Regions from separate parts of the Rhizobium sp. No.120 genome, predicted to be linked through region 1. Evidence: predicted binding sites of a transcription regulator. Region 1 holds the regulator's gene; the other holds the start of a gene.
What was found. The regulator PhoB, encoded in region 1, activates phosphate uptake and scavenging genes when phosphate is short. The targets are predictions, from matches to a motif close to TGTCATNNANCTGTCAT.

Region 1 (10,481 bases):
GTAGCTCGTCAGCTGGCGGCCTTGAACTCGACCAGGCCGTTGTTCAGGAAGACCATCTTGTCGAACAATTTGAGATCCAGCGGGTTTGGCAGACGGACGTCCGAAAGATCGGGCACGGGCTTCAGCGCCGGATCGTAGCAACGATCGATCTGTGAGATGAAGACGACGATCACCCCTCTGGCGCGCGCAAAGGTCTTCAATATCTGAACCTGGATCATCAATTCCGGATTTTCTCGTTTCTGATCCAGCAACTGCAGAAAATCGACCACGGCCAGTGTGCCAGGCGACGCCCGAGCGAGCCTCTCGACGATATGATCGGCGCTGATGGCATCCGAGTTGTCGAATTCGAACAGACCGGCAAATTCCGCATGATCGGCACCAATGACAGGAAAACGGTCGACGACGACCTTTTCCGTGTCCTCCAGCGTGAAGAAGACGCTGCAATTGCCAGCCTTCATGGCCTCGACGGCAAGCCGCAAGCTCATCAGGGTCTTGCCGTGACCGCGCCGCGCGCCGATCAGCACCAGATCGCCCGGGCTCAGACGCGAATACAGCTCACCGATGGGCACGGCTGAGCTCGCTTTGCTTGCGAGCAAGCTCCAGCCCGCAAAGCCTTCATGAGCCGCGACGCGATCCAGCGCGGCGTGCAAGGGGATTTTCTGCTGGCGAGAGAGGAGCCTAGCCTTACGCTTCAAATGATAAACAGGGGCAGAAAGCCTCATATAAACCTCCTATTGCGAGCAATAACCGCAACCCCTCCTTATGCCAGGCGCTCAAACAGTCGGTTTGGATATCGACGGCCCCGCATGAAGTATACTTTCCCGAATGGAGGGCGGAGGCACGGGCCATGCCAGAATCAGATGATAGCTGAAATCCTGCTGCAGGGGAATCTCATCCAAATCCTGCCGAGGGAACTTATAAAAAGAACAGGGGTTATATGGCGCGGAGGTTTTGAGGCCGGGCGATCACGTGTGACGACCAGTCATGAAAGTCCAGAAGCAATCGCAGCAAGCGTTTCCTGAATGCGGAAGATAGATCTAAGTCTACTCCATTAGATGAGGCCAAATGACGGCGGCTTACGATACTTGGAGACGATTTCGTTAACCTTTAACATGAACCGTAATAGCTGGAATCAAAGCCGCCCTGGCCGTTCACGCAGGATTTCATCACGCCGTTCCTTGACGGAAAGCATCGGTTATAGGATACCGCTAAATATCCTGCACTTTGCGGGAGTGGTGGAAAGCGGATAATATGCCGCAAACTTGAAAATGCTGAAACAGCCATGCGGCTTGAAGGAGCGTCCGGCGTTTCGGGACAATGGCAAGGTGTCAGGCATGTATCGCGCCCTAACACGCGACATCGAGGTGGTTGTAGAACCGTTTTATCTGGAGGAGCAATCCGATCCGGAGGACGATCGCTATGTCTGGGGATACCGCATCGTCATCTCCAACCATTCGAAGAAAGCCGTGAAGCTGGTGACGCGCTACTGGCACATTACCGACATGAACGGCATCGTGGATGAGGTGACGGGACCCGGCGTGGTCGGCGAGCAGCCGCACCTGAAGCCCGGCGATACCTATGAATATTCCTCGGGCTGCCCGCTGGATACACCGTCAGGCATGATGTTCGGCCATTACCAGATGGAGACGGACGACGGGGAGCAATTCCATGTCAAGATCCCCGCCTTCTCTCTCGATACGCCAAACCTGCTGCGCACGCTGAATTAAAGCTGACTCAGGCCGCTTCTATCTCGGACACTTCGAAACGATAGGTCGTCGAGCAGAACTCGCAGGTCACGGCAATTTCGCCATTCTCCTGACTGGCCTCGATCTCCTCGGCCGTGAAGCCCTTCAAGACGCCCTTCAGCTTGTCGCGCGAGCACGAACAGCGGTCATAGACGGCCTTCGGTTCATAGACGCGTACGCCGCGCTCGTGGAAGAGGCGATAGAGAAGCCGCTCGGTGCCGACTTGCGGATCCGTCAATTCGTCGGCGTCGATGGTTTCCACCAGGCTGCGGGCTTCCGACCAGGCGTCATCCTCGACATGATCACGCACGCCTGTATCGCCATCGCCACCATGCAGGTCCGGCTGGCGCATGCGCTCAGGCGCTTCCGGCAAGAACTGGGCGATCAGGCCACCAGCCCGCCAGCGGTGACGCGGCTTGCCGTTTTCATCACGATCGAAAAGTTCTGCAGCGCCCAGACGCACGCGCGTCGGGATCTGTTCAGACTGACGGAAATAGGTGCCTGCAATCTCCTCGAGCGACGCGCCGTCAAGTGCGACAATGCCCTGATAAGGCTGCGTGAAACGGCCCTGATCGATGGTGAAAGCGAGCACGCCCTTGCCGAGCAGCTGCTCCGGCTCGGTCCGGCCTTCGGCAACTGCCTTTGCCAGCGCTTCTTCATCGAAACGGGCATAGGCCCGGACGTTTTCCGGGGTCGAGAAATCGGCGACCAGAAGGTCGACGGGACCGTCGCCCTTGGTCTGCACGGTGAACTTGCCTTCGAACTTCAGCGACGTGCCAAGCAGGACGGTCAGGACGATAGCTTCGGCGAGCAGCCGTGCGACCGGCGCCGGATAGTCGTGCCGGGCGAGAATGGCGTCCAGCAGCGGACCAAGCTGCACGGCACGGCCGCGCACATCCAGACCTTCCACCTGGAAGGGAACGACATGATCGTCACCGGCGAAATCGAACTGACCCAGCGAGGCGGCATTTTCTGCCATTGCTTTACTCCTGCAGCATGACGCCGAAAAGTGAGAGCGGTTTTCGGGCGCCGTCATGCTCTATTCTTTGATTCTAGACCGGATTCAGGTCCTAGGTCGCTTCGACCTGGGACCATCCGGCTCTAGGGCCCGCGCCCTTCAGACGCGGTTTGATATCTTCAGATCGCGCCCAGGCACCAAGCAAGAATCGACTTTTGCGCATGAAGGCGGTTTTCCGCCTCATCGAAGACAACGGATTGCGGACCGTCGATCACCTCGTCCGTCACTTCCTCTCCGCGATGGGCGGGCAGGCAATGCATGAACAAAGCGTCTTTGCCGGCCTGTGCCATCAAAGCCTTGTTGACCTGATAGGGCTGAAAGACGTTGTGACCGCGTGCCCGGTGCTCCTGATTCATGGAAACCCAGGTATCGGTTACCACGCAATCGGCGCCGGCGACCGCACGGTCTGCATCATGCGAGAGCATGATTTCGGCGCCCTCGTTGCGGGCCCAGTTCAGATAGTGATCCTTCGGCTCGGAACCAAGGGGTACCGCCATATTCATGCGATAGCCGAAGCGTGCCGCGCCTTCGATCAGCGAATGCAGCACGTTGTTGCCGTCGCCCGTCCAGGCAAGCGTCTTGCCCTTGATCGGGCCGCGATGCTCTTCAAAGGTCATGATGTCGGCCATGATCTGGCAGGGATGCGTATCGTCGGTCAGCGCATTGATGACCGGAACCGTCGCATGTTCCGCCAACTCCAGCAGGCGCGAATGATCCGTCGTGCGGATCATGATCGCGTCGACATAGCGCGACAGCACCTTAGCGGTATCGCCAATCGTTTCGGCGCGACCAAGCTGCATCTCGGTACCCGAGAGGAACAGCGTTTCGCCGCCGAGCTGGCGCATGCCGACGTCGAAGGAAACACGAGTTCGGGTGGACGGCTTCTCGAAGATCATCGCCAGCATCTTGCCGGCCAGCGGCTTGTCGGCAGTGCCAGCCTTCTGCGCGCTCTTTCGCACCATCGCGTCATCGATGATATTGCGCAGATCGGCAGCCGGAACGGCAGAGAGATCGAGAAAGTGTTTCGGAGAAGCCATGTCCTTACCTGTGCTCCAGAAAAAACAATAACGCCCGCGTGGGGCACGAACGCCCCAAATGCGGGCGGTAAGCTCAAGCCGATTTTTTGACGCGGGCAGCGCGCGCACGCTCGGCGGCACGCTCCAGGCGAGCAAGACCTTCGCGTGCTTCTTCGGCGGTAACGACCAGCGGCGGCAGCAGACGGATGACGTTGTCGCCCGCCGGCACGCCGAGCAGATGCTCGGCACGGATCGCCTGCAGCAACTCCGCCTGCGGAATGGCCGCCTTGATGCCGAGCATCAGGCCTTCGCCACGAACGTCCTCGATGATGTCAGGAAAGCGATCCTTGAGCGAGGCGAGCCCCTGGCGGAAGACCAGCGCGACATCGCGCACATGCTGCAGGAAACCTTCGGCAAGCACGATATCGAGAACCGCATTTCCGACCGCCATGGCGAGCGGATTGCCGCCATAGGTCGAGCCATGCGTCCCCGCCTTCATGCCCGAGGCGGCCTCCGCCGTCGCAAGGCAGGCGCCGAGCGGGAAACCGCCACCGATGCCCTTGGCGACAGCCATGATATCAGGCTTGATGCCGGCCCATTCATAGGCGAAAAGCTTGCCAGTACGGCCGACGCCACACTGTACTTCGTCGAGGATCAGCAGCAGGCCGTGTTCATCGCAGATCTCACGCAGCCCGCGCAGGAATTCGTTGGTGGCCGGACGGATGCCGCCCTCGCCCTGGACCGGCTCGATCAGGATTCCGGCCGTCGCATCTGTGATGGCAGCACGCACGGCATCGAGATCGCCGAACGGTACCTGATCGAAGCCCGGCGCTTTCGGGCCGAAACCTTCGATATACTTTTCCTGACCGCCGGCGGCGATCGTCGCGATTGTGCGGCCGTGGAAGGCGCCCTCGAAGGTGATGATGTGGAACTTCTCGGGATGTCCCTTGGCGAATTGATAGCGCCGCGCCGTCTTGATGGCGCATTCCAGCGCCTCGGCGCCCGAATTGGTGAAGAACACCTTGTCGGCAAAGGTCACTTCCGTCAGCCGCTTCGACAGCTTCTCCTGGCCGGGCACCTCATAAAGGTTGGACAGGTGCCAGACCTTGTCGGCCTGTGCCTTCAGCTCGGCGACAAGATGAGGATGGGCATGACCGAGCGAGTTGACCGCCACGCCGGCGGCGAAATCAAGGTAGCGCTCGCCATTTTCAGTGACCAGCCAGACGCCTTCGCCTCGCTCGAACCGCAGAGGAGCGCGCAGATAGGTGTCATAAAGCGGCGTGGTCTCGGCCATGGCCATATCTCCTGGATCACAACTTTAAGGACCGATCGCTTCCCTTTGATGAAACGGGTCCGAAAAAATCAAAAATGCCGCCTCGCGGCGGCCTGGGCACTATTGATGTTTTGCACCGCGATGTCAACAAAACTGGCGTTTTAGCAGTTGCGAGAAAGCGCTTGCCGGCAAAAGAGATGGGTTGGGCGGCGCCTATGGCAGAAATGCCACGCCCGGACAGCAAGTTGGGGAAAACCTCGAAATCGATTCCTCAAGATTCCCGCGACTCTTGTCACGGAGTCAGCCTCACACTAGGTTAAAAACCAATTGCTAGACTGCATGCGGCGGAACTAGTCACCACAATTTTAGAGCGTTTCGCGCCTCGATCCCATGCGAGGCAATGGTGAGGGATTCTGCCATCGGAAACGCGACAGCGGAGACAGGGCATGAATTGGACAGACGAACGCGTCGAGAAGCTGAAAAAGCTATGGTCCGAAGGTTTGAGCGCCAGCCAGATCGCTGCGCAGCTCGGTGGCGTAAGCCGTAATGCCGTTATCGGCAAGGTACATCGCCTGAACCTCCCCGGCCGAGCGAAGGCGGGCGGCACCACAACTGTGGCGCGCACGCCAAAGCGCGGCGCAGCAGCACCCCGCACCGCAACCTACGGATCGCGCGTCGCTACCCGCACGGTGGTCGCCCGCCAGCAGGGCGCAACGATGCTGAAGGAAGAGATCGAGATCGATTCCGTCAATGAAATCCAGTATCGCCCGGCATCGAATGTCGTCGTTCCGATCTCCCGTCGCCTCGGCCTGACGGAACTGACGGAACGCACCTGCAAGTGGCCGGTCGGCGACCCGCTGAAGGACGACTTCCACTTCTGCGGCAACGACAGCCCGGATTCTTCGCCCTACTGCACCTATCATCAGCGCATGGCCTACCAGCCGGTGCATGAGCGCCGGCGCAACAACGGCTGAAAGTGGCAGCAAGACAAAGAAAAACGGGCCCCTCGAGGCCCGTTTTTCTGTTTCCGCCGCTCCTGCATAATTCCTTAAATCGGAATCGATTTAAGGGAAAATTTTGCAGCATTTTAAGATGTTACAGCGACCTTAACGCGTCTTGAAAGACGCGTGGCGCTGTAATGGTGATACCCGAGCGGCAACCCGCTCAAGCTTCCATGGAATAGCCCGCCCCGCGAACAGTGCGGATGACATCCTGCATGTTGGAGAAATTGAGCGCCTTGCGCAGGCGACCGACATGGACGTCGACAGTGCGTTCGTCGACATAGATATCATGACCCCAAACGCCGTCGAGCAGCTGCGAACGCGAGAAGACACGGCCCGGCGAGGACATCAGAAACTCCAGCAGGCGGAATTCCGTCGGCCCCAGGCGCACTTCGCGGCTCTTGCGGTGGACGCGATGGGTTTCGCGGTCTAACTCGATATCGCCGCAACGCAGCACCGTGGAGAGAACCTCCGGGCGGGCACGCCGCAGCATCGCCTTGACGCGAGCCATCAGCTCCGGCGTCGAGAACGGCTTGACGACGTAATCGTCCGCGCCGGTCGAAAGTCCGCGCACACGCTCGCTTTCCTCGCCGCGGGCCGTCAGCATGATGATCGGCAGGCGCTCCGTCTCCGGCCGCATGCGCAGCCGGCGGCAGAGCTCGATACCGGACACGCCAGGGAGCATCCAGTCGAGGATCAGGAGATCGGGGATGCGCTCCTGGAGACGCAGCTCGGCCTCATCGCCTCTGAGGATCGTGTCGACCTCGAAGCCTTCGGCCTCGAGATTGTAGCGCAGCAGAACGCTAAGCGCTTCCTCGTCTTCTACAACAGCAACTCTCGGAACCATGCGCCTATGGTCTCCTTTCTTCGCTTCCAGATTATTCCGTCACTGCGCCGACGGTATTGGCGGTATCGTCCTTCGGGCGCTCGCCTTCCGGCTGCGCGCCTGTCGCCATGTAATAGATCGTCTCGGCGATGTTGGTGGCATGATCGCCGATGCGCTCAATGTTCTTGGCACAGAAGAGAAGATGCGTGCAGGTGGTGATGTTGCGCGGATCTTCCATCATGTAGGTCAGCATCTCGCGGAAGAGCGAGGTGTACATGGCGTCGATCTCTTCGTCGCGCTCGCGGATCGACACGGCCTTGTCAGGCGAGCGGGTCGCGTAGACATCGAGAACTTCCTTGAGCTGGCTCAGCGCCAGTTCGGAGAGATGCTCGATGCCGCGGGCGAGACGGCGGGGAACACCAGTTCCCTGCACGGCGATGACGCGCTTTGCGGTGTTCTTTCCGAGATCGCCAACGCGCTCCAGATCGGAGGCGATGCGGATCGAGCCCATGATTTCGCGCAGGTCCGCTGCCATCGGCTGGCGGCGTGCAATGGTAACGATCGCCTTGTCGCCGACTTCACGCTCGGCATGGTCGAGAACGACATCGTCGGAGATGACCTTCTGCGCGAGAGCAGCATCGCTGTTGACGAGAGCGCGTACGCTGTCGCTAACCATCTGCTCGGCCAGGCCGCCCATTTCGGCAATGCGGCGGGTCAGGAACTTCAGGTCTTCGTCGTAGGCAGAGAGAATGTGAGTGGAGACCATTTTTCTATCCTCAAGGTGAACTATGTGAAAGGAGCCGCGCGCCTGCCATCATCAACCAAAACGGCCCATGATGTAATCCTGAGTGCGGAAATCGTCGGGATTGGTGAACATCTTATCGGTGTCGTTCTCCTCGACCAGGTGGCCGAGATGGAACATTGCGGTACGCTGCGAGACGCGTGCTGCCTGCTGCATGGAATGCGTCACGATGACGATGGTGAAATTCTCCCGCAGCTCGTGGATGAGATCCTCGACCTTCGCGGTCGCGATCGGATCGAGCGCCGAACACGGCTCGTCCATCAAGATGACCTCCGGGCTGACCGCGACGGCGCGCGCGATGCAAAGGCGCTGCTGCTGGCCGCCAGACAGGCTCGTGCCGGCATCGTGGAGCCGATCCTTCACCTCGCCCCATAGACCCGCCTTCTGAAGGCTGGTTTCGACGATATGCTCAAGATCGGCCTTGGAACGATGCAGGCCATGGATACGCGGACCGTAGGCGACGTTCTCAAAGATGGACTTCGGAAACGGATTGGGCTTCTGGAACACCATGCCGACGCGGGCGCGCAACTCAACCACATCGATGCTGTCGTCGTAGACATCCTGATCGTCGAGCGTGATCTTGCCGGTGACGCGGCAGGTCTCAATCGTATCGTTCATGCGGTTAAGGCAGCGCAGGAAGGTGGACTTGCCACAGCCGGAAGGGCCGATCAGAGCCGTGACCGTATTGGCGCGGATCTTCAGATTGACATCGAAAAGCGCTCGCTTGTCGCCGTAGAACACCGAAACGTCCTGGCCGATCATCTTGTAGGGGATCGTGATCATCTTCTTGGCCAAGGCTCTTTCGCTTGCGGCTTCCGTCATCATGTTCATTTCGTGCGCCCTCCCTTACCAGCGCCGCTCGAAGCGGCGGCGCAGCAAGATGGCGCCGATGTTCATCGCGACGAGGAAGAAGAGAAGGACGATGATGGCGCCGGACGTCCTTTCGACAAAGGCACGCTCGGCTTCGCTCGCCCACATGTAGATCTGCACCGGCAGCGCCGTCGAAGGATCGAGCGGCGATGTCGGGTAATTGGCGACGAAGGCGACCATGCCGATCAGAAGAAGCGGCGCGGTCTCGCCGAGCGCATGCGCAAGCCCGAGGATCGTGCCGGTCAGAATGCCGGGCATAGCTAGCGGCAGAACGTGATGGAAGACCATCTGCATGCGCGAGGCGCCAAGCCCGAGCGCCGCGCTGCGGATCGACGGCGGCACCGCACGTAGCGCCGAGCGCGTGGCGATGATAATCATCGGCAGCGTCATCAGGCTCAGCACCAGACCGCCGACCAGCGAGGCCGAGCGCGGCAGCCCCATCATGTTGATGAAGACCGAGAGACCCAGCAGGCCGTAGACGATCGAGGGGACGGCGGCGAGATTGTTGATGTTGACCTCGATCAGATCCGTCAGCCGGTTCTTGGGTGCGAACTCTTCCAGATAGATCGAGGCGGCAACGCCGACTGGCAAGGCAAGCACGAGAACGGTCAGCATCAGGTAGAACGAGCCGATCAGCGCGACACCGAGACCGGCGGCTTCCGGGCGGCTGGAATTGCCTGACAGGAAGAGACCGCTGTTGAAGGCCTTGTAAAGCGCACCGCTTTCGCTGAGTTGCTTCATCCAGGCGACCTGGCGGTCGGATACCTTGCGGTCCTTCTCGTCGACAGTCAGATCGATCTGGCCCTTGTTGGCGGAATCGATATTGGCGCTGGCCAAGAAGGTGACCTTCTGTGTCGTCCCGATGATCGAGGGATTGGCAACGACCCTGTCGCGCAGCGCGATCCTGGCACCGTCCGACACCATCGCCGTCGCTTCGCGCACAAGCACGCGATTGGCCGGATCGATGCCGAGCACCTTCACCAGCGCGTCGCGCACAAGAACCGGATAGTTGGCTGATATCAGAACCTTCGGATCGGTGGCCCGCTTATCCGTCGGGTCGATCACCTTCTCGGAGAATTCGATCGGCAAGGTGATCGAAGTCTGGACGAAAGCGGTATAGCCCGTGCGGACCACTGTGAAGATCAGGACGGCAAGAAAGATAAGCCCGAAGATGACGGCTGTGATCCCATACGCGCGGAAGCGGCGCTCGGCCGCGTAGCGTCGCCTGATGCCGATATCACGGCGCACCGACGCACCCGGTGTCAGGCCACGCGGCATGTTGAGCTGAGAGGAGGATACGACGTCGCTCATTCGTATTGCTCCCTGTATCGACGGACGATGTAGAGCGCATAGACGTTGAGGCACAGCGTCAGGCAGAACAGCGTGATACCGAGAGCGAAGGCGACAAGCGTCTGCGGCGAGGTGAACTCCAGATCGCCCGTCAGCTGGTTGACGATCTTCACGGTGACTGTCGTCATCGGCTCGAAGGGATCGAGCTGCATGCGTGCGGCAACGCCGGCGGCCAGCACCACGATCATGGTTTCACCGATCGCCCGCGACGCGGTCATCAGCAGTGCACCGACAATGCCCGGAAGGGCGGCTGGCAGCAGAACGCGCTTGACCGTTTCGGACCGCGTGGCGCCAAGCCCGAGCGAGCCGTCGCGCAGCGAACGCGGCACGGCCATGATGATGTCGTCCGACAGCGAGGAAACGTAAGGAATGAGCATCACGCCCATGACAAAGCCGGCCGTCAAGACGCTCTGTGCCTCGATGAAGCTTCTGTAGTTGCCGGTCATCAGACCGTCGATCTCGGCGGAGATATCGCGCAGGAAGGGGCCGACTGTGACAAGGGCGAAGAAACCGTAGACGATCGTTGGAATGCCGGCCAGGACCTCCAGCATCGGCTTGGCGATGGAGCGAACGCGAGCCG
Region 2 (10,481 bases), on a different contig from region 1:
GGCCGCCAACAGGATAGCCATCAGCCCGAGCTCGACGGCGATCGCCGTGACCCCGGCGGAGAGATAGGCGCTCGAATATTGCAGCACCTGGGCAAATACGGCCCCAAGGATCGCCGGCCCGAGACCCAGCGACACCTGCTGCATGGTTGCGAGCATGGCGCTGCCGGCACCGGCATGTTCATGCGGCACGTCCGCCAGTCCAAGCCGGTAGAAGGTGTTGACGATCAACGCCTGGCCGAAACCGATCAGGACTGTGGACGGAATGAGGTTGATGACGCCAGGCTGCGGCCAGACGGCTTCGAGCGTCACGATGAGCAGAGCAAGGCCGCTCATCTGGATCACGCAGCCCATCGCCAACATGAGTTCCCGGCGTATGTTTGCAAGGCGAGGTGTCACGAAAGCGGCCGAGATGAAATAGGAGCCGCCGAGCGCAATCAAGGCATTGCCTGATTGCAGCGGTGTCAGCCCGGCGCCCGCCTGCAAGGTAAGGGCGAAGACGAACATGAAGCCGCTCCAGCAGGTGAAGAAGAGTATGGCGATCAGCCCTCCGAAGCGCATGCTGGAGATGCGCGTGAGCGACGGCGGCAAGATCGGGAAGGCGCCACGCGCTTCCTTGGCGCGCTCGATGCGCCAGAGGAGTGCCACCAGCGGCAGGATCGGCACGAAGCCGAGCAGGCAAAGCCAGTTCCAGTGGAGCGACGGGCCGAGCGCGGTCGGCAGCAAGATCGATAAAGTCAGAAGTGCCAGCGTGATCATGCCTGACCAGTCGACGGGAACTTTGCCTTGGCCCCGCGTTTCGGGGACATGTCGCCACACGCTGAGCAGGATCAGGATGCAAACAGGCAGATTGATGAGGAAGATGCTGCGCCAGCCGGAGCCGGCAATATCAGCCGAGATCAGGAAACCGCCGAGAACCTGGCCGATGATGAAAGCGATACCGCCGATCGCGCTATAGAGCGAGACGGCGCGGGCGTGATCGCGCCCTGTCAGGCTGACATGGATGGTCGCCAGCACCTGCGGCACCATGAGTGCCGCCGCAATTCCCTGCAGTGCGCGCGCAACGATGAGGAAGGTGACTGATGTCGCCACGCCGCATAGGAGGGAGGCGAGGCAGAACAATAGGACTGCCAGGCCAAACATGCGCCTGCGGCCGAAATTGTCGCCGAGGCGCGCACCCATGGCCAGGCAGACGGCAAAGGCGACGCCATAGGCGGCGACGAAAAGTTCAAGTTCGGTCTCGCCGGCGTGCAGCGAGGCGGAGATGGCGGCGAGGCCGACATTGATGATGGAAAAATCGAGCTGCAGCAGCAATTGCCCGGCCAGCAGGATCAGCAGGCCGAACTGGCCAAGCCGGATTGGTGCGGATGACATGGGGACCTCAAAGTATTTTCAAAACTGAGTCCACAGCGTTCTACACCCATGTTAAACTGGTACAAGATACCTGTTTAGACTGGTATAAGAAGTGTCAGGCTGGAGAAGGAAAATGCACGGCACGCTCGATATCGTTCCCAATCAAATGCTTTCACGGGCACAGGAACTCGGCGAGATGTTACGAAGACGGCGGGAATCCCTTGACCCGCAAAGATTGGGACTCGGTCGGGCAGGGCGGATTCGTACACCCGGATTGCGGCGGGAAGAAGTGGCGTCACGTGCCGATATAGGCATCACCTGGTACACCAAGCTGGAGCAAGGCCGCCCGATCCGCGTGTCGCCGCGCGTACTGCTCTCTGTCGCGCATGCTTTGGAATTCAATGAAGTCGAGACGGAACACCTTTTCAGATTGGCCAATCTGCCGGTTCCGCCCCGGCTCGAGAATCCGCGCGTTTGCGAGCCGCTCACCGAGGCCAGCCAGCGCATTCTCGATCATCTCTGTCCCTATCCGGCTCTTGTTCAGACGAAGCGCTACAATATACGCGGCTTCAACGAGGCATATCGCCGCCTTGTCGGCGTCGATCTCGATGCCCTTCCGCCCGAGGACCGGAACTGCATCTACCTATCCCTCGTCAATCCTGCCTGGCGCGCAAGCCAGGCCGATCCCGATGAGATGCTGGCCAATATGGCAGCGCTGTTTCGCGCCTCGATGGCCGAGCATCTCGACGATCCGAGCTGGGAGCGGCAATTGGAACGCTATATGAGCGCTTCGGATCAGTTCCGCATCGTATGGGATCGCTATCAGCTCAAAGGCATCGAGAATACCGTGAAGCGTTTCCGGCTGGCGGATGGCAGCATCCTGCCGCTGCAATCCAATAACTGGTGGTCAAGGCCCAGCAATGAGGACCGCATGATCGTCTACACACCTCTCGATGAAGCCGGGGCTGAGAAGCTGAACGCAATGATGAAGCGCAAGCGATCTTGCTGAGCGGTAGTGCCGGCAGTGGTATCAGCCACGGCCCGTACCGCCCTCGCTGAGCCTCAATCGGCTCTTCGGTCCCTCGACCAAGGGAATGCCGAGCACGTCCCAAAATGGCGGATGGGAGATTATCATCCCTCAGATGCCGAGATCGAGCTGGGGTTGTGAGCTCCCATCATCGTCCTCTTCGTTCGTCAAAGACGAAAGCGTGATGCCGAGCAGCCGGATCGGCCGCGTGAACGGATGGACGGTTGCCAGAAGCGCCGACGCTATTTCAAGAACGGCGCCAACGTCCGCGACCGGCAAGGAGCCTGTCCGACTGCGTGTCGCCTGGGTAAAGTCCGAATATTTGATCTTCACGGTCACCGTTTTGGCGCTGAAACCGCCTGCTTCGCAGTAGCGCCAGACCTTCTGTGCCAGCGGCCGCAACTCGGCCCTCGCCAGTTCGAGATCGTCGATATCTTCAACGAACGTGTCTTCCGCCCCGATAGATTTGCGGATCCGGTCCGGCTTTACCTGGCGCTCGTCGATGCCGCGGGCGATACCGTAGAAATATGGGCCTGCCTTTCCAAAATGCTCCCGCAGGAAAGCGAGCGATTTCGATTTCAGATCCAGCCCGGTTTCGATCCCGTATTTATGCATGCGCTCGGCGGTTGCCGGCCCGACGCCGTGGAATTTCTTGACAGGAAGCGTTTCGACGAAGGCCGGCCCGTTTTTCGGTGTAATGACCGCCTGGCCGTTCGGCTTGTTGAGGTCGCTTGCCATTTTGGCGAGGAACTTATTGTAGGAAATGCCGGCCGAAGCATTGAGGCCGGTGGTCTGCTTGATCTTGATCCGGATCTCCAGCGCGATCTCGGTGGCGATTTCCATCCCGTTGTGGTTCTGGGTGACGTCGAGATAGGCCTCGTCGAGCGACAACGGCTCGATCATCGAAGTATATTCGGCAAAGATCTCGCGGATCTGCTGCGACACCGCCCTGTAGACGTCGAAGCGCGGCGGCACAAAAATCAGCTCCGGACATTTGCGTTTGGCGGTAACCGAAGGCATCGCCGAGTGAACGCCGAAGGCGCGGGCCTCGTAGCTTGCTGCCGCCACGACGCCGCGCGCAGCCGACCCTCCGACCGCAAGCGGTTTGCCGCGCAGCTCGGGATTGTCTCGCTGTTCGACCGACGCATAGAATGCATCCATATCCACATGGATGATCTTTCGGACTGGGCTCGAGCTCGTGTCGTTCATGGAGGTCTCGGTCATCACATAGTAGGTTCAGCGCGGCCCATCAACTACAGGGGCTGAAACAAATGCAGAACATATCATCCCCGATGACGATATCAAACCGGCTCTGTTGGTTTGCTAGGGAGAGGCGAGGAAATTGCCGCAGGCCAGCCATGCCGCAAACGCCACCTTGAGATGCGCTCAGGGCTTCTTATCTCTTGTCCGTCCCCCCAATACGGAGCCTCAAGATGGGCCAAATCGCCACCAATCCGCCTTCCGACCTGCTTATGGAGATCCTTCCGCCCGAGCGTGATGAGGAATCCCGAGCCGATGGCACCGCATGTCTATGCTGCCGAAGGCTGCGATCGGCGAGGAAGATGGACGAAGACGGTTGCGGCATATGTGACGAATGCCTGGCACCATGATCGACGACGTTCCGCAGCCGCTGCCCGCCGAATTGTCGGGCTTCGAAGATGCGCTTGCTAAGCTGCCTGACGGCTATTCGGAGGGGCGTTTTCAGGATCGCCCCTGGGGTGTCACAGTCAAGCGATCTACCGACGGGAAACGGATCTGGCTCTATGGCGAAGAGCTTGGCGGGACCGATATCGTCAGCTTTAATCTGTATATGCTCTCCGGAGGAAACCTCTCTCTCAAGCCCTGCGAAATGTCCTCATCGAAGGTCGTGAATTTCGTCTTGGGCTTCAGACCAGCTCAAACGCAGCATCAGGCATAGGCGCCAAGTTTGCCGCGGCAGCCGCAATCCGCTCTGCTTCAGCGGGTCGAGAGTGGTGGCGGAGGCGGTTGCGTGGTGGAGCCGGGACCGAGCGAGCGCTGGACCATCACGGTGTCGGCCCAGCGACCGTAGCGATAAGCAACGGCTGGCAGAAGGCCGACGCGAACGAAGCCGAAGCGTTCGTGCAAGGCGAGCGAAGCGACATTGTCCGCGTCGATATAGCCGATCATCTGCCGGAAGCCAGCCGCGGCGCAGGCGTCGATCAGTCCGCGCATCAGCAGGCTGCCGACGCCCTGGCCGACATGATCGTGATGCACATAGATCGAATGCTTGACGGTATAGCGATAGGCCGGGCGCTTGCGGAACAGCACCACATAGGCATAGCCGACGACCTTCTCTCCGTCGATCGCAACGACATGCGGGAAGCGTTTGTCCTTCAAATTCTTGCGCCGTTCGCGCAGATCGTCCGGCTGCGGGGTGTCGCTGTCATCAACCCCGGCCTCGACGCCGCGGTGAATATGGCGGCGATAGATAGCCAACATGGCGTCGACGTCGCTCTCCCGGGACGGGCGAACGACGATTGGTTTACCCTGCTTCATGACCAATCCGAATTTTCCAACCTATTCCGCGACGACGTAGGTATAGAGCCGGATTTTGCCGGATGCATCAATCTCGCGATAGAGGCCTTGAATCTCCACTTCGAAGCCGGGGAAGGTGTTGAAGCAGGTTTCAAACATTTTGAGATAGTCGATCATGGGCTTTGCCTGCTCCGTCAGGCGCTCGCCCGGCACGATGGTCGCAATCCCCGGAGGATAGACGACGAAAGGCGTCGTCGCGATGCGGCCGGCAATGGCGTCGATCGGCAGATAGTCGACATCGTTGCGCACCAGGCAGCGCGCGGCATCGTGCGGCGACATGGCGATCGGCGGCAGATGCTCGGCGGAAAACTGCTTCGTCTGCAGGGCGCTTACATCGGCCTGGCGGAAGAAATTGTGCATCTCAGCGCAGAGATCGCGCAGGCGCACGCCCGCGTAGCGAACCGGACGGCGACGGTAGAATTCCGGAATTGCCTCTTCCAGCAGCGCATTGTCGTCATGAAGCTTCTTGAAGGCAACAAGGCCGCTGATCAGAGTGCCGGCCTTGCTGGCCTCGACACCGGGCGTCAGAAGGAACAGCAGCGAATTGAGGTCGTTCTTTTCCGCGACGATACGGTTTTCGCGCAGATATTGTGCGACCACAGGCGCTGGAATCCCATGCTCGGTGTATTTCCCGCTCGCTCGGTCGAAGCCGGGGGTAAGTAAGGTGAGCTTGTTCGGGTCCGTCATGGCAAAACCCGGCTCCATGCCGGAAAAGCCGTGCCATGAGGCATCGGGCGTCAGGTGCCAGAAGGCAGGATTGGTTGCGAGCTGGTCGGTCGCGACACTTTCCCACGGCACGTCATGCACGGCGCCGGGGCTCGACACATCCGGGATCGCCACCCGATCCGGCACGAAAGGCTCGAAGAACCAGCGGCGTTCCGGGCGATGCTCCTTCTCCTCGAATTCGCGGCGAACGGCGCGGATTTTCTTGCGCAGTTCGATGCCGAGGCGGATCGTGTCGTCCCAAAGCACTTCGCCCGAGCGACCCTTCATCATCTGCGCGCCGACGTCGAGCGAGGCGAAGAGCGGATAGAAGGGCGAGGTCGACGCGTGCTGCATGAAGCTTTCGTTGAAGCGCCGGTGCTCCACGCGGCGTTTCTGGCCGGTGATGTGCCTATCCTTCATGTGGATCTGCGAGGCCTGCGAGAAGCTTGCCAGCTGCTTATGAGTGGATTGGGTGGCGATGATGCCGGGCGCATCCGGGCCAAGATCGGAAAGACCCATGGCAAAGCGCCCGGCATAAAGCGGATGAAATTTCATAAAGCCCGCCCATGCCTCGTCGAAAAGGATGTAATCGCACAGGTGGCCGATCCGCTTGAGGATCATCTCGGCATTGTGGATGGTGCCGTCATAGGTGCATTGTTCCACGACCGCGACGCGGAACGGCCGCGGCTTCTTGTAGGCTTCTGGATCTTTCACCAGCGGATGGGTGCGGATACGCTCGCGCAGCGCCTCCTCGTCCATGTCAGCGAAATCCATAGGGCCGATCAGGCCATAGACATTGCGTCTGGTCGGCAGATAGATCGGAATGCCGCCCGAGATCATCAAGGCGCCGTGATGGGCGGCCTTGTGGTTGTTGCGGTCGAACAGCACGAGATCGCCGTCGGTCACGAGCGCCGAGAGCGCGACCTTGTTGGACGTGGAGGTGCCGTTCAGCACGAAATAGGTCTTCTCAGCGCCGAAAATCTTCGCTGCTTCCTTTTGCGCGGCAAGCGCTGGTCCCTCGTGGGTCAGGAGGTCGCCGAGATCGAGCACGGAATTGTCGAGATCGTCGCGGAAGACCGCTTCACCCAGATGCTCCATGAAGACCCGGCCGATGGGGCTGCGGCTATAGAAGATGCCGCCGTTGTGCCCCGGGCAAGTCCAGAGGTGGTTGCCTTCCTCGGCATAATCGACAAGCGCACCGAAGAATGGCGTCTTCAGCGTCTCGGCATATTGCTTGAGCCTGCTGATCAGGCTTTTCGCGATGAAGGCGGGCGTTTCTTCCGATAGGAAGACGTAGCCGTCGATGAAATCGAGGACTTCCACCGGCACATCCTCGAAGCGCTTGCGGCGGATCAGCAGGATGATCGGGAACTCGAGGCCGCGCCGGCGCATGAGGTTGATGAGGGCGGCCGTCTTTCCTTCGAGGCCCTTCTTGCCCCAGTCGACCAGCATGCAGCCGATGGCCGCATCCGTCTGCACGGCGATCTCGGCATCTTCGAGATTGCGCGCGCGTACTACCTCGAAGCCGGAGCGTTCGATCTCCTCGACGATCTGATTGTAGCGGGCGCCTTCCAGATCCTCATTGTCGAATGTTGGCGTCGCGAACAGAAAGTTGAAACGTCTGAAATAATCCATGTCGGTACCCGCTCCTGATTTCGCATGAGGTGTCGGCGTATTTCATGACATGGATGTGACAGAATAGAGGAGGTCCACCATGGTTCGGATGTTCTCCCAAATCGGCAAAGGCTGCCGTGTGTCGCGTGGCTTCAAATTCGGCTTGCAGCAAGAAGCGGTCTTATGTCCCGGGTGGTTCCGTCGGTCAGCCCGAGATCGGTGACATGCGGGCCGGGGTTGCAAGCAAGGCTTGCTCCGACGACGGCCTTGAAGGTGCGAATTGGCGGCATCCAGTCCGCAATTGCATCAGCTGCGGCGCGCAGCCTGGCGAAATCATCGGCCACCTCCATTGCGGGTGCATCCGACAGCAAGCCGCAGACGGGCAGGGGAAGCAATGCCGTTACCTCGCCATCGGCCGCCGTTGCCATGCCGCCGCCAGCCTCGATGACGGCATTGGCTGCCGCAGCCATATCTGCGGGGTCGCGGCCGAAGACGGTGAGATTATGGCTGTCATGCGATATCGTCGTCGCCAAAGCACCACGCCAATGGCCCCAGTCTTCCAGGATGCCGATGACGGGTTTAGGCTCTTTTCTACCATGACGATGGATGACGGCCATCAGCAGCATATCGTGAGGCAGAACGAGCTTGTCATTTTCGATTTTGACGATTGCCTCTCCCCATTTCGTGAATCGTGGGCTGACAATCGTGTTGACGCGAGCATCAGTCATGCCCGGCAGCTCGATCTCGAAATCGGCGGCGGAAAGCTTCTCGAGCCTTACGGTGTCGCGATAGGCATCCGAGGGCATGCACTCGCTGGCTCCAACGAGGCTGCCGCTTCTCGCGACCTCACGCCCCGATGCATAAACGCGCTCGACGACGAACTTTTCGAGATCGGACAGAATGACGATGTCGGCACGGCGACCGGGTACCACCAATCCCAGATCATAGCGGTTCAGCCACATGGCGGCGTTGAGCGTCGCGGCGCGGATGGCATCGACCGGCTTCATTCCATAGCTGATGAGACGTCTCAAAACGGATGATATCCCGCCGTCATTCACGAGGTCGTCTGGGAAGACGTCATCGGTGCAGATCGTCAATGTCTGCGGCAGATGTGGCAGCTTTTTCAATGCCTCGACGGCGCCGGGCAGGAGATAGTCATGGGAACCGCGCAATTCGATGGTAACGCCTGCCCGCAATTTCGCCAGCAAGTCCTCACCCGAGGTAAGCTCGTGATCGGATTGGATGCCTGCGGCAACAAAGGCCTGCAATTCCGCGCCTTCGAGCCCGCGGGCATGGCCGCAAACACGCTTGCCGCTTGCAAGTCCGGCTTCGACAATGCCGCGCATTGGCTCGCTTCGCTCCAGGACCCCGCGCATGTTCATCACTTCGGCAACGCCGGAAATTTCCGGCCAGCTGATCATGGTCGCCATTTCGTCGGAACGGAACTCCGCACCAGCAAGCTCAAGGCCAGGTGCCGAGGGGACGCAGGATGGTGCCAGTGTCAGGAAGCGCAGCGGCAATTGCCGTGTTTCTTCGAGCGCCCATCGAATGCCGTCGAGGCCGGCGACGTTGCCGATTTCATGTGGATCCCAGCAGACCGTTGTCGTGCCCTGGGGGACGACCGTTTCCGCGTATCGCCTTGGCGTCACCATCGAGCTTTCGACGTGCATATGCGTGTCGATAAATCCGGGTGTGATGAATCGTCCCGAAGCGTCGATGGTCTGCCTTGCGTCCTTCCTTGTCCCGGAGGCATGAACGCTTGCGATCAAGGGGCCGACAAGGCCGATATCGGCCGGCCTCATTTCCGAGGTCGCGACATCGACGAGCCTTCCGCCGACAATCAGCACATCGAACGGCTCAAGGCCCAATGCCGCCCGGACGGCGCGATCGCGCAGCTCAGGTGAATGGAGGTCGTGGGGTTCATTCGGCATGTCTGCCTCCCTTGGCAAAAGCGGATGGGCGCGCGGTGGATCGCCGCAAGACGAGTTCTGTCGGGAATATTCCGCTGGTCTCGGTTTCTCCGGCAACGAACGCGAGCGCGTGGTTTGCCACCGCTTCCAGATCCTGCCGGACGGTCGTGAGCGGCGGAGAGACGATTTGAGCCCACATCAGATCATCAAAGCCCGTGAGCGATATGTCGTGAGGAATGCTGTAGCCTCGGTCTCTGACCGCAATGGCAAAGCCAATGGCCAGGGTATCATAAGCGGCGGCGCAGGCGGTAAAATCCCGTAGATCAAGCTCGCGTCCGAGGGCGCTGCCGGCTTCGAACGTTGCATCGCTGTGTCGCAATGCCGGTTCGACGCCGGTCTGGCGGAAGACTTCGCTCATTCCTTCGACGCGCTCGCGCGCCACTAGCGAATTCTCTGGGCCGGCGAGGATGAGAAGCCGGTCATGACCAAGCTCGAGCAGGTGGCGGGCGATGAGACGTCCACCCTCACGGTGGTCGCTGGCGGCGATGTTGCCGACCGTGGCGGCGCTGTCGATGACGGCGACCGGCACCGGGACATCCGTGGGTGCAATGGTCGTGCCGCGCGTCGGTATCACAATCAGTGCATCGACGCCGCGGGCGATCATGGTCCTGATTTCGAACTCCTGCTGCTGTGGATCGCCCTGGCTATCGCCGATCAGAACGGCAATACCGCGCCGCTTGGCGGCGCATTCGATGGCCTGGGCAAAAGCGGGAAACAAGGGTTGGCCGATATTCGGAACCAGCAGGCCGACCGTATCGCTCTTGCCGGTGCGCAGAGCGCGGGCCGCATGGTCAGGCACATAGCCGAGCCTGTCCGCTTCGAGGCGAATCTGCTCCGCAAGGGCTGATGATACCCGCCCAGTGCCACGCAGAGCATTCGAGACCGTTGCCGTGGAGACACCCAGCTTGGTTGCGATTTTTCGAATCGAAGAAGGGCGGGTCTGACCCATCCAAGAGTGCGCTCCGGTTTCTTGATTAAACGATTAAGCAAAGCGGTGCGCTTTTGCAAGAGCGTCCTGGGTTCCGTCTTGCCGAAACACGTTGATTGGAGCAGATTGCAGCGATGGAGGAGATAGTGCATGGCGCTTTACGATGCTTCCGGCCCCAATGTGAATGGTATCGAACCTCGCTGGACGTCCAGTGCAAAGAACGGAGTTGGCACGGCGCTTTCGCCGGCCTGCCGCATCTGGTTCACTCTCAGCCACGGTATCCTGAACGAAATCTACTATCCCCGGGTCGATAGCGCCTGCACGCGCGACA

Region 2: ACYJRZ_RS23500 (Orn/Lys/Arg family decarboxylase) is a predicted target of PhoB. The motif match lies at 7,318-7,334, and genes of this name have one in related genera.

The regions. Positions count from the first base shown of each region.
Region 1 covers NZ_BAAJNQ010000002.1:407,229-417,709, reverse strand. Annotated here, with positions in the region: gene ACYJRZ_RS07765 (DNA helicase) at 9-722, opposite strand; gene apaG (Co2+/Mg2+ efflux protein ApaG) at 1,335-1,727, shown strand; gene ACYJRZ_RS07755 (Hsp33 family molecular chaperone) at 1,735-2,724, opposite strand; gene argF (ornithine carbamoyltransferase) at 2,883-3,800, opposite strand; gene ACYJRZ_RS07745 (acetylornithine transaminase) at 3,874-5,073, opposite strand; gene ACYJRZ_RS07740 (GcrA family cell cycle regulator) at 5,499-6,026, shown strand; gene phoB (phosphate regulon transcriptional regulator PhoB) at 6,217-6,900, opposite strand; gene phoU (phosphate signaling complex protein PhoU) at 6,932-7,645, opposite strand; gene pstB (phosphate ABC transporter ATP-binding protein PstB) at 7,697-8,512, opposite strand; gene pstA (phosphate ABC transporter permease PstA) at 8,528-9,862, opposite strand; gene pstC (phosphate ABC transporter permease subunit PstC) at 9,859-10,481, opposite strand, start outside.
Region 2 covers NZ_BAAJNQ010000010.1:26,509-36,989, forward strand. Annotated here, with positions in the region: gene ACYJRZ_RS23475 (MFS transporter) at 1-1,371, opposite strand, end outside; gene ACYJRZ_RS23480 (helix-turn-helix transcriptional regulator) at 1,484-2,359, shown strand; gene dinB (DNA polymerase IV) at 2,489-3,586, opposite strand; gene ACYJRZ_RS23490 (hypothetical protein) at 3,972-4,295, shown strand; gene ACYJRZ_RS23495 (N-acetyltransferase family protein) at 4,334-4,894, opposite strand; gene ACYJRZ_RS23500 (Orn/Lys/Arg family decarboxylase) at 4,916-7,273, opposite strand; gene ACYJRZ_RS23505 (adenine deaminase) at 7,405-9,183, opposite strand; gene ACYJRZ_RS23510 (LacI family DNA-binding transcriptional regulator) at 9,173-10,171, opposite strand; gene ACYJRZ_RS23515 (glucan 1,4-alpha-glucosidase) at 10,301-10,481, shown strand, end outside.